Regions from separate parts of the Paenilisteria weihenstephanensis genome, predicted to be linked through region 1. Evidence: riboswitches for the same ligand, from Rfam matches in the RefSeq annotation. Region 1 holds a riboswitch; each other region holds the start of a gene.
What was found. A riboswitch is a leader RNA that binds a small molecule or an ion and turns the genes downstream of it on or off. The one in region 1 is predicted to bind S-adenosylmethionine.
Positions count from the first base shown of each region.

Region 2: linked by a shared signal. The riboswitch ahead of UE46_RS03820 (O-acetylhomoserine aminocarboxypropyltransferase/cysteine synthase family protein) and the one ahead of metK (methionine adenosyltransferase) in region 1 are both predicted to bind S-adenosylmethionine.
Region 3: linked by a shared signal. The riboswitch ahead of UE46_RS06280 (methionine ABC transporter ATP-binding protein) and the one ahead of metK (methionine adenosyltransferase) in region 1 are both predicted to bind S-adenosylmethionine.
Region 4: linked by a shared signal. The riboswitch ahead of ssuE (NADPH-dependent FMN reductase) and the one ahead of metK (methionine adenosyltransferase) in region 1 are both predicted to bind S-adenosylmethionine.

Region 1 is NZ_CP011102.1:2,125,077-2,128,199, forward strand. It holds gene UE46_RS10290 (carbonic anhydrase) at 1-9, opposite strand, end outside; gene metK (methionine adenosyltransferase) at 168-1,379, opposite strand; SAM riboswitch class I at 1,572-1,676, opposite strand; gene UE46_RS10300 (thiol-disulfide oxidoreductase DCC family protein) at 1,739-2,092, opposite strand; gene UE46_RS10305 (hypothetical protein) at 2,219-2,500, shown strand; gene UE46_RS10310 (L-lactate dehydrogenase) at 2,561-3,123, opposite strand, start outside.
Region 2 is NZ_CP011102.1:793,330-796,452, forward strand. It holds gene metX (homoserine O-acetyltransferase MetX) at 1-665, opposite strand, end outside; gene UE46_RS03820 (O-acetylhomoserine aminocarboxypropyltransferase/cysteine synthase family protein) at 696-1,973, opposite strand; SAM riboswitch class I at 2,094-2,194, opposite strand; gene UE46_RS03825 (HdeD family acid-resistance protein) at 2,507-3,034, shown strand.
Region 3 is NZ_CP011102.1:1,291,651-1,294,773, forward strand. It holds gene UE46_RS06270 (MBL fold metallo-hydrolase) at 1-545, shown strand, start outside; gene UE46_RS06275 (DUF3006 domain-containing protein) at 556-786, shown strand; SAM riboswitch class I at 864-974, shown strand; gene UE46_RS06280 (methionine ABC transporter ATP-binding protein) at 1,109-2,125, shown strand; gene UE46_RS06285 (methionine ABC transporter permease) at 2,126-2,776, shown strand; gene UE46_RS06290 (MetQ/NlpA family ABC transporter substrate-binding protein) at 2,826-3,123, shown strand, end outside.
Region 4 is NZ_CP011102.1:2,982,888-2,986,010, forward strand. It holds gene UE46_RS14390 (LLM class flavin-dependent oxidoreductase) at 1-843, opposite strand, end outside; gene UE46_RS14395 (glutaredoxin family protein) at 819-1,103, opposite strand; gene ssuE (NADPH-dependent FMN reductase) at 1,120-1,665, opposite strand; SAM riboswitch class I at 1,768-1,878, opposite strand; gene UE46_RS14405 (avidin-fold protein) at 2,954-3,123, opposite strand, start outside.

The DNA.
Region 1 (3,123 bases):
TGTTTTCATGATGAAAACTCCTTTCGTTAAGTAACTTAATTATTATATTACATAATGATTCATAAGTGTGTGTATTTTTTGTGTCTAAATCAAGGTTTTTTTATTAAAAATGACGCAAAAATGTAGAAAAACTAGCAAAGGTAGCCCCAGTGCTAGTTTTTCTACATTTATTTTATAGTCGCAGTTTGCAATAAAAATTCTTTCATTTGTGGCGCTTTGTCCACTTTTTCCCACGGTAGATCTAAATCTAATCTTCCAAAATGACCGAATGCCGCAGTTTGACGATAAATTGGACGACGTAGATCAAGCATTTTAATAATACCTGCTGGACGTAGATCGAAAAATTTATTGACAGCGTTGATTAAGTCTTGTTCGCTATATTCGCTTGTACCATACGTATCAATCGAAATCGATACAGGATGGGCAACGCCGATAGCATAAGCTAATTGCACTTCTGCTTTTTTAGCGAGACCTGCTGCAACGATGTTTTTAGCAACGTAACGTGCGGCATAAGCGCCAGAACGATCGACTTTTGTTGGATCCTTACCGGAAAATGCACCGCCACCATGCCGCGCATAGCCGCCATATGTGTCCACGATGATTTTACGACCCGTTAAACCCGCATCTCCTTGAGGTCCGCCGATAACAAAACGCCCAGTTGGATTAATAAAATATTTCGTTTCATCATCTAGAAGCGCTGGATCAATGACTTCTTCAATCACCAATTTATGCAAGTCTGTCGCAATTTGCTCTTGTGAAATATCTGGATGATGCTGTGTCGAAATAACAATCGTATCGACACGAATTGGTTGATTATTATCATCATATTCCACGGTCACTTGTGTCTTAGCATCAGGACGTAGATACGTAAGCGTGTTATTTTTGCGTAATTCTGCAATTTTTCGAGCTAGCGCATGAGCAAGTGAAATTGGAAGTGGCATCAATTCTTCGGTTTCATCCGTTGCAAAGCCGAACATTAAGCCTTGATCCCCTGCTCCAATCGCGTCAATTGCTGCATCATCCGAGCCATCGCGTGATTCTAATGCGACGTCGACCCCTTGCGCTATATCTGGTGACTGCTCATCAATCGCCGTTAAAACAGCACATGTCTCTGCGTCAAAGCCATATTTTGCACGTGTATAGCCAATTTCTTTAATCGTATCGCGTACAATTTTCGGAATATCCACATAGGTGGACGTTGTAATTTCTCCTGCTACGAGTACCAATCCTGTCGTTACTGTCGTTTCACAAGCAACACGAGCATCGGCATCCTTTGTTAAAATTGCATCTAAAATTGCATCTGAAATTTGGTCTGCAATTTTGTCTGGGTGTCCATCAGAAACAGATTCTGACGTAAATAAATGACGGTTTCTTGCCATTCTTGTTTCCTCCTTTTTTCTCGTCCATCGCGAAGTATGGCTTTGCAAAAAATGCGAACTTATTTTGACTTGCTCCTTTTTGTTCACGCTTTATGTGACATACATATGAATGCATGCCAACAAAAAAGCCTTCTCCCTATTTTGCCAATTGCGCGCGGAATAGAGAGAAGGCTATTATTTACAATACCTTCGCTCTCATCGATCAGGAAGTCAATTCCTGCCACAGGTTAGCACCTTACAATAATTGTAGGTTGCCGGGTTTCAAAGGGCCAGTCCCTCTACCGCTCTGGATAAGAGTTTAATTTAGTTTTCATGTTATTGTAACATGTTTCATTTACCTTGTCACGCATGAAAATTATCTATTGGGTAATATCTTTCTTTTTCCCCATAAGACAAGTTCGATTGTCCGCTACCATCTTGTAACCAGCACGCCCAGCAGGTTTTAAAAACGGAAGATAGAGGATCAATCCGATCAGACCAGTTAATGGAAAACGAATAAGCATCCGCCGAACTGCAAAGAAGCCTTTTTTTGCGCTACCATTCGGTGTAATCAGATGAATCTCACGTAGTAACTCTTCTTCCGTAAAGCGCGTGCTATCTGCTTCTTGAAGCGGTATCCACTCGATTGCGTTCATCCAATCTAGCTTTTCAAATACGCGCTTAGTAGCCTTACAAAAACGGCACTTTTGGTCGTACAGAACAATATCTTTCATCTTCTCGCACCTCCTTCTATTATATTTCCCGCTTACCATTCTCCCAAAACTATGTTAAAATGAGTTTTATACGTCGGGAATTTCTCAGATCGTATGAATGCTTGGTTCACCAAAGGAGAAGAAACTATGATATTTTCAGTATTAACTTTGATTATTTTTGCGATCTTTATTATCGCTGTATGCATTTTTGAATTCATTTTAAAATGGCGTTGGTTCAAGTACTTTTTAGCAACACTTGGCTTGATCGCCAGTGCTGTCCTCTTCTTTATCAGCTTTTATGGCGGCGGAACGTCACAAGCTGAAATCGCGATTTCCCTCTTTGTTGCCACACTTGGAGAATACATTTTCGCGTTAATTATTAGTCTAGTAGCTTGGATGCGCCGTCTATCCGCTAAGAAAAACGATTAAATAGTAGTTACAAAAAAGTTGATCCTCTTTTTACGGGGCTCAACTTTTTTTGTCTAACTATTACTTACTTGCAGCCTGCTGGATGACTTGAATCGAATGCTGTAGCTTCTTTTCCTCATCTTCCGTTAACTTGGGACAACTCGTGAAAATAATGCCTTCACGGCCAATCTGCGCTGGTAATCCAAGGTACACTTGCGCCTCCTCATCGAATACCGAGACTGGAAAAATCCGTCGCTCGTCTGCCAAAATTGCTTTTGTAATCGTGGTGGCTGTGGTTCCAATACCAAAATTCGTACAACCTTTTCCTTGTAAAATAGCCCAACCAGCGTCCCGCGTTTCCTTCTCGACACTCGCGCGAAGACCTTCTAAAATCGGGCTTCCTGCTAGGCGTACCGTAGACCATGGGATAAACTGTGAATCGCCATGTTCACCCAATACATAACCTTCTATCGAATCAGGAGCGACTTGTAAAAGGTTCCCCAAAATCCGCTTCATTCGAGCTGTATCAAGCGCCGTCCCAGTCCCAAAAACGCGATGATGATCCAGTCCTGTTTTTTTCTGAACGAAGTATGTCACCACATCACATGGGTTCGTAATCACTAAAAAGATCCCATCAAAACCCG
Region 2 (3,123 bases), 1.3 Mb from region 1:
GTGCGATACGTCATCATTCCAACCATCCGCGCTGTCGCAAGCCCACCCTCAGGCTGCCCAATATAATCCCCACCATTAAAATCAGGATCATTCAAAATCGCCATCCGCATAATCAGGTTATACCCAATCGCCTCAGGACTCGCCGCAAGAGGAGACGCTAAATTTATCACGCTCCCCGTTATTTCCGGGTAATCAATCGCCCATTGCGTCGCCTGCATGCCACCCATCGAACCGCCAATCACTGAAACCACATGCTTAACACCGAGCGCATCCAGCAACGCCTTTTGCACCTTAATAATATCCTTAATCGTAAACCCAGGAAAATGCAACCGATATTCTGCCCCCGTCCGCGGATCTACCGAAGAAGGCCCAGTTGTTCCACTACAACCACCAAAAACATTCGTACAAACAATGAAATAATCAGCCGGATCAATCGTTTTTCCCGCTCCAATAAAATCATCCCACCAACCAGCGACATCCTCGTCAAAATGCTTCGCCGCGTGCGCCGTCCCAGTCAATGCGTGCTCCAACAAAATACAGTTATCCTTCGCCAAAGAAAGCTCGCCATACGTCTCAAAACCAACCTCAATCGGGCCAATCGTTTCCCCATTTTCCAACACAAAAGGCGTGTCATTAAAAAGTTCTATCTGTCTAAGTGTTCCCATCCCACATCACCTTTTCTTCATCTGATAGTTTTAAATTTTGTCCAAAGCTTGCGCCAAATCCATGATAATATCCTCGCTATTCTCAATCCCAATCGAAACGCGAATTGTCTCGGGTTTCACACCAGCTTCCTTTTGTTCCGCAGCGTTCAACTGCTGATGTGTCGTTGAAGCGGGGTGGATAATGAGCGATTTCGCATCACCGACATTTGCCAAATGCGAAAATAGTTCCACAGACTCGATGACTTTTTTGCCAGCCTCGTAGCCATCCTTCACGCCAAACGAGAAAATAGCGCTAGGTCCCTTTGGAAAATAAATTTGCGCCAAATCATAATATTTATTCGATGCGAGACCAGGATAGTTTACCCAAGCTATTTTTTCATGTGATTCCAAGTATTCCGCCACTTTTTGAGCGTTAGCCACATGTTTATCGAGACGTAGCGACAATGTCTCCAAACCGAGAATTAGCAAGAACGAGTTGAAAGGGGAGATCGCAGCACCTGTATCACGAAGCAGCGTCACGCGTAATTTTGTAATATAAGCCGCAGCACCGACATCATTCGCATAAGAAAGGCCATGATAGCTCGGATCAGGATCAACCAATTTTGGGAACTTGCCATTTTTCCAGTCAAAAGTACCAGCGTCAATCACGGCACCACCTATTGCTACGCCGTGTCCACCGATAAATTTCGTAGCCGAGTAAACGACAATATCAGCGCCAAAATCAAACGGACGATTCAAGTAAGCCGTCGCGAATGTATTATCCACAATCAGCGGGATACCATGTTCGTGCGCCACATCTGCCACCTTGCGAATATCGATAAGATTAATATCAGGATTCCCAATTGACTCAATGAAAATCGCTTTCGTGCGTTCCGTAACAGCCGCAGCGAAGTTCTCCGCATCATCTGGGTCAACAAACGTCACATCGATCCCAAAATCCTTCAGCGTATGGGAGAATAGCGTGTAAGTCCCACCATAAAGCGTGCTCGCCGAAACAATATGATCGCCACTACTCGCAATATTCAAAATCGCATATGTAATCGCAGCCATCCCAGAAGCCGTCGCAACAGCCCCAACGCCGCCTTCCAAAAGCGCCAATCGTTCCTCAAAAACCGCCGTCGTAGGATTCGTAATACGCGTATAAATATTCCCAGCTTCTTGCAAACCAAACAGCGCCGCCGCGTGATCCGTATCATTAAACGTGTAAGAAGTAGTCTGGTAAATTGGCACAGCACGAGCGTTTGTCGCGGAATCTGGCGTATGCCCTCCATGTACTTGTATAGTTTCAAAACGATAATCTTTTCCCATCATTCCTCTACCCCTCTCAAAAACGTCAACTTATCAAGAAAAAACAAAAACCCCTCCATAGCACGCAGATGATAAGCGTTACTTAGGAAAGGTTGAACGAACAACGATTTCGTAGTCAGTAACTTATCTTTGCAAAAAAATTGCTGGAATTAGCACCGTGATCAAAATATCCGGTTGCTAAGGTTTCGCAGGGCCAGTCCCTCCACCTTTCTTGATAAGAAGCGTATTAAATTGGTTCTATCATACAATTATTTAGATACCTTTGTCAAGAGAAGTAGACAGATTTTTCAAAAGAATAAAGCTTAATTTAAAATATGTATTTTTTGAGTACATTGTAACTAAATTTCATCCGATAAAACACTAAACAAGCATTAAATAACGCTTACATATACAAGTTGTTTGCCTAAATGTGACTAAAGGCGAAATTCATAAAATAATATACGAAAATAAAAGTGTTTCAATCAAGAAATAAAGGGTAAAATAGCTGATAGAGCCTAAAAATTCTAATCATAAAAAAGGAAGTGTTACATATCATGAAAACATTCGCACGTATATTGGTGTTAATCGCCGGTATCGCAATGATATGTTTAGGAATCTGGTTTGTTTTCCACCCAGGTATTTCTTTACTATCATTCACTCTATTCATCGGAATCCTAATGTTAATCGTTGGGGTATTCCAAATCATTCAATATTTCTCCCATCGCAGTGGCCAAAAAGTTTCTGGTTGGATCCTAGCAGAAGGAATCTTGTCTGTATTACTAGGAATCTTGCTACTAGCTGACCAATTGGAAGGAACAGTAACATTAGTACTTGTCTTCGGTATGTGGGTTCTTTTTGCAGGAATCATGCGTACAATCGGAGCCTTCGCTGCTAAAAATGAAAACGTTCAAGGTTGGGGCTGGATTTTAACATTAGGTATTCTAGGAATTGTTCTTGGTTTTATCTCTTTATTCAATCCAATCGTTGGCGCAATCGGTATCGTGATTATCGTTGGTACATTCTTCATCGTCCAAGGTATCAACTGTATCGCAACGTTCTTCTTTGTTGGCAAATTGAAATAATAGAATGAACTTGAAAAGGACAAGTAATCCAGTAATCTGGGATGCTTGTCCTTTTTGGTGCGCCCAGCATGCGCAAATACTAGGTGGTG
Region 3 (3,123 bases), 830 kb from region 1:
TGCGCGAACGTGAGATGGTTGATAGTGGCTTAAACTTAAACGCGCAGATTTTGGATTTAGGGCACCACGGCTCGTCTACATCGAATCAGCCGTATTTTTTAGATGCGGTCAAACCAGAAGTCGCAGTTTATTCGGCCGAATTGGGGAATTCCTATGGACACCCTCATCGTGAAGTCATTCAGTGGTTGAAAGACCGCGATATCACGACGTATGGAACGGATGTAGAAGGAACTGTGACGATTGAGACAGACGGCAAGCAACTCCATGTAGAGACGGATAAATCGGGTACACCGAAAGCAGGGAACAGCGAAGGAAAGCAAACGAGCGAGGAGCCAGGCAATGCCGTTCCACAACCAGATACGATTAATATTAATACAGCAAGCGCGGAAGAATTGCAGTATCTCGCAAGTATTGGCCCTGTTTTAGCAGATAAAATTATTGCTGAAAGACCGTACAAAACGATTGAAGAGTTGAAAAAAATAAACGGTATTGGCGATGGTATTGTTCGGCAAATTAAAGAACAAGGAATTGCCACCGTAAAGTAGGTGAACCAGAATGAAAAAAGCAATTTTAGACCGCGTAGAAGACGGAAAAGCAGTTTTTCTACTAGAGCCAGATCATAAGGAATGGCTCCTGCCACAAAAGCAATTGCCCATCCATATTCATGAAGGTGATTCCGTCTTAATCGAAGGAACGACCATCACGTTAGACAAACAAACAACCGCTGAAAATAAAGCAAGAATCCAAGCAAAGCTAGAGCAGTTGCGCCGTCGTAGCCAATCATAAACGAAGAACTTTTAAAAAAGGATTGACAGTATCCGAAATACACGATATAGTTAAAAAAAATAAATAACGACTTACGCATTTTATCCAGAGAGGTGGAGGGATTTGGCCCTATGATACCTCGGCAACAGATCATATTTATGATACTGTGCCAATTCCAACAAGTATGTTATGTACTTGGTAGATAAGGTGAGACGACAAGACTGCATTAATATGACTGTATACTTATTCGGTACATAGATGTTTGGATTAGAAATCTCCTCTTATTAACTTAAGGGGAGATTTTTTTGTGGGTCAAGTTATGGTAACTAAGGGAGTTGAGAAGATGATTGAATTTACAGACGTAACAAAAACATTCAAAAGTGGTGGCAAAGAAATTACGGCACTTGCTGGTGTTAGCTTAACCATTGAAAAAGGAGATATATTTGGCGTTGTAGGATTTAGTGGCGCTGGTAAAAGTACGCTGATTCGCACGGTGAACCTCTTAGAACGACCAACGACAGGTTCGGTTTCCGTGGCAGGAACGAACTTGACAACTTTAAAGCCAAAAGAGCTTCGCGCAGAACGGAAGAAAATAGGGATGATTTTTCAACATTTCAACCTGTTAAATTCCAAAACGGTATTCGAAAACATCGCGATTCCACTTGCATTGATACATACAAATCGCAAAGAACGCGAAAAAAGAGTGATGGAATTGCTTGAGTTTGTTGGATTGGCAGATAAAGCGAAGAACTTTCCAGATCAGCTTTCAGGTGGACAGAAGCAACGTATCGGCATTGCCCGCGCGCTCGCTACAAACCCAGAAGTTCTGCTATGCGATGAGGCAACAAGCGCGCTTGACCCAGAAACAACAGGTGCTATTTTAGAACTACTCAAAAAAATCAATCAAGAATACAACATCACGATCTTACTTATTACCCACGAAATGTCAGTCATTCGCGAAATTTGTAATCGAGTGGCCGTGATGGAAGGCGGGAAAGTTATCGAAGAAGGTAAAGTATTCGATATTTTCTCAAATCCGCAGAGTCAGACCGCTAAGAATTTTGTTAAAACAGTGATTAATGACGACATCCCGGCAAGCGCGCTTAAACTTATTCAAAATCACGATGCCACCGTTTGGAAATTCACATTTGTCGGTGAATCATCTGGTAACCCATTACTTTCGAACATCGCCAAACAATTTGATGTGAACGTCAGCGTCTTAAGCGGTAATATTTCCGAGATTCAAGATATTGCTTTTGGCTACATGATCGTCGAAGTAACTGGTGAAAAAGAAGAAATCGCCAAAGCATTTACCTATGCCGCAACGCAAAATGTGAAATTAGAGGAGGTGGGTGTCTAAATGGAAGTCACATCAGAACAATTAACAACCGCATTTATTGAAACGCTATACATGGTTACGTGGTCGCTATTATTCGCCTGCTTGATCGGTATTCCACTTGGTGTCCTGCTCGTTGTCACAAGAAAAGGTCACATCTTACAAAATACCGTGATCTTCAATATTTTAAATCCGATCATTAATATTTTGCGATCCGTGCCATTTATTATCTTGTTGGTCGCCTTGATTCCAGTTACCCGCTTCATCGTCGACTCAAGTATCGGCGTGAAAGCAGCGATCGTGCCACTCGTTTTCTATGCCGGTCCATACATTGCTCGACTTGTTGAAAACTCACTTTTAGAGGTCGATCAAGGTATTATCGAAGCTGCACAAGCGATGGGCGCTAACGCATGGCAAATCATCTGGCGCTTCATGTTACCCGAAGGACTTAGCTCATTAATCCTCACATTGACCACTGCAACAATCGGACTCGTTGGAGCAACAGCGATGGCTGGCGTTGTTGGTGCTGGAGGTATCGGAAACTTAGCGATTACTTACGGGTATCAGCGCTATGATAATATTACCATGCTGGTCACGGTTATCATCCTGGTCGTTATCGTCCAAAGCGTTCAATCACTTGGGAACTTCATTTCCCGCCGAATTCGCCGCCGCTAGATCGGTCCATTTTCCAAATCTAGCAAATAAAACAAAGGGAGTTTTTTAAATGAAAAAAATTATTTTAGCGTTGACATTAGTATTATTAGCAGTAGTAGCAGTAGGTTGTGGAGGTACAGACGACAAAGCAAACGGGGACGAGAAGAGCGTCGTGATCGGCGTTAGTGCCGGCGATCGTACATGGCCTGAAATCAAGAAAATCGCTAAAAAAGATGGCATCAACATTGAATTAAAAGAATTCAGCGATTACGTCCTTCCAAACCGCGCGTTAGAGGATGGAGACCTAGATGCCAATGCCTTCCAAACCATCGCTTATTTCGATTCATTTATTAAAGAAAATAAATTAG
Region 4 (3,123 bases), 860 kb from region 1:
AATCACATCCGCCGCACGCTCCTCAATCTCAAAATCAACCACACCAGCCTGTCTCGCGAATTCCTCCGCTTGAGCCACCGTCTGCACCGTCACCGAAACACCCGTCGAAAGCGTCACCCGCACCACTTTCTGCTCACCCGCAAGCGCCCGTGCCTCGTCCTCCGTATCCGCCGCCAAAACCGGAACTGCAATAATCAATTCACCCTCCGGATTCGCCGTCCGAAACGCCGTCACCGCCTCGCCAAGCGCCACTTCATCACTATTAATAAACTTCGCAAAACAGAAATTCACACCTTGCGCTCCCGCCAAATTCGCACTCGCCACACTCGCACCCAGCAAGAAAATCTCCGGTTTCGTTGGTGGATCAGGATCAACCCCAACGCCCGCAAGAGCATGATCCGCAGGTACTGCCCCATCAACAAACTGCTTCAATAACGTCAACTGCTCCGCAAAATCCACTTTTTCTGTTCGTCCAAACTGCAAAGCCTTCGTCGATAACGGCAAACCACCAGGTGCCTTCCCCACACCTAAATCCACCCGATTCGGCGCTAAAGTAGCTAATAAATTAAAGTTCTCCGCGACCTTATACGCGCTATAATGCTGCAACATCACGCCCCCCGAACCAACCCGAATCCGTGACGTCCGTGCCAACAAATGCGACACCAAAACCTCCGGCGAAACGCCCGCAAGTAGCTTCGTATCATGATGCTCCGACACCCAAAACCTGTGATATCCCCATTCCTCCGCCTTCTCCGCTAACGCAATCGTCTGCTGCAACGCCTGATATGCACTTTTTCCATCCGCAATCGGGCTCTGATCTAATAAACTGAGTCTAAATCCCATTTCTCCGCCTCCCTCAAAGCCGTCTCAAGCGCTGGCAAACCGAGTTCCGTCACGCCCCGATATGTATGCCCCTGACCAATCTCGACCACTGGAACATAACGCACCCCGTATTTCGCCTGCAAAATTTCCCGCTGTTCATCATGATCCGTCACATCAACCAACTGAAAATCGCGCCCCTCCTTCGTCAAATAATCCTTGACCTCCGCACAATACGCACAACCCTGTTTCGCCCAAACGACAATCGATAAATTTTCCGCCACGTCTTTCGTCCCCCTTTTAAATCGTTTGTCGTACCTCACGTCTGCCAATCGCAACAACCAATTCCGCCAACTGCCCGCGTAACCGCTCCTCGAGTCCCGCATCCCGAATTGGCACAACCGCCGTTTTATCCACTTGCGAATCCACAACGTAAACCCCTTGCAAAACCTCGCCCTTCAACACACCGAGTAGCGGCTTAAGCGTAAAATCAATCGCCAACACGTGCCCGCTGCTCCCACCAGACATAATCGGCAGCGCCACCTTATTTTTCAAAATATTCTCCGGCAACAAGTCTAAAACCGCCTTCAAAATTCCCGTATAAGAAGCCTTATACACCGGCGATCCAACAATCACACCGTCCGCCGCCTCGATATCCGCGACCAACTCCCCAATCCGCGCATCCTTAAAATTTGCACTCGCCAATGTTTCCGCTTCAAAATCCCGCACCGAGTGAAAACTAACCTCCACTCCATCCTCCTGCAAAATCTCACCAGCATACCGCAAAACCTTATCCGTCCCCGATTGCGCCGATGGACTACCAGACAAAATCACGATTCGACTCATCTCATCCCCACTTTCTTTTAAAACATATATATCCGATGCATTTACTATGAATTAAGACGAAAAAGAACCTCCTTCCCGAATTTGGAAAAGAGATCCCTCTTCTCCCCATTTGCCAGGCCAAACACGCTCGCCTGCTGGAATTAGCACCGTTCTATCACTAGAGGTTGCTGTGGGATCAAAGGACCAGGTTCCTCCCCCAACTCTTAATAAGGACTGTATAATTTTTATGATTGGATGTATCTTACCATCTCTAAAATCAGATGTCAACAAATATTTTGTCTTTTTAGACTAGTTAGGTTTTTCACATAAAAGCTGAGGCATTCCCCACTCTGAAATCCCCAATACAAAAAAATTTATCCATTCACAGCTTTGATCTGCACCACTCTGACCTATCTACTTGGTTTTCTTACTTCAAATAACTTTATTATCGATAGAACCCCTATTACCGCTACTGGAATACTCACAATAAACCATAAGATAGTTCTTGGAAAAATTTCATAGTAATAAACATTGAACACTACTGAACATATAAATAATACAACATACTTCAATTTGTTTCTCAAAAAAACACCTCGTTCATTAAAAGAATAGCTAAATGAGCATTCTCCGATCAGCCAATCCCTTTATCTGGATTTCAAGTCCTCTCTGCTCACTTTCACTTTGCGCTAGATATTCAATATATAACATTTTAAAAAAAGTGTCAATCACCACATTAATTGTAAATAACAATACTTTTCATCCTCCGTAATGTTAAGTTTTTCTCACTACACTGATCCCAAGCAGTCCCTACTACCACATTCAATCTGCATGTAGATAATCAGGCCTTGATCAAACGCCCTTTGTTAGTAAGTGTTTAAGTAAATATTGATTACAGAGCGCTTCATAAATAGAATATGCCAGAATAGACAAAAAAATACAAGCAAAGTAAAAAAATCCACCAGAAACAATAGACATCATCAATTGCCAAATATACTGTAAAATTTCAAGTATAACTGATAAGATAACTTAAAAAAATTATCTCAAGAATTTGCTATGCCTATACCTTATAAAAGTTTTTAAAGAGCCAAATAATTCTCTTATACACTTTTCTATGCGGATGTCTTATTGACTTTTTTTACTACAGCTTACAAAATTCACCACTTATATTAAAGTTATATATGTATTAAATAATATGTATTAGCATCCTTCTCACCACAAGAAAAAACTCTTATTGAGTTTCATTAAAATTAACAACCCCTAACGTGTTTAAAAGTTGCGAAAGCCCCTCAAAAAGGAGCTCATCACGTCTTCAAATCTCTTCCACAATAGAAGTACCAGAGTCTCGCTCAAGCCCATTCCACTGCCATTTCTCATGCATACGAAGCTTCCCATTTGGTAAATTTTCTGGCGTTGAGTGACATGTACCACTCCGAATTTTCTTATGGATGCTCACATGATTATAGCGAAAATCCAAAGATC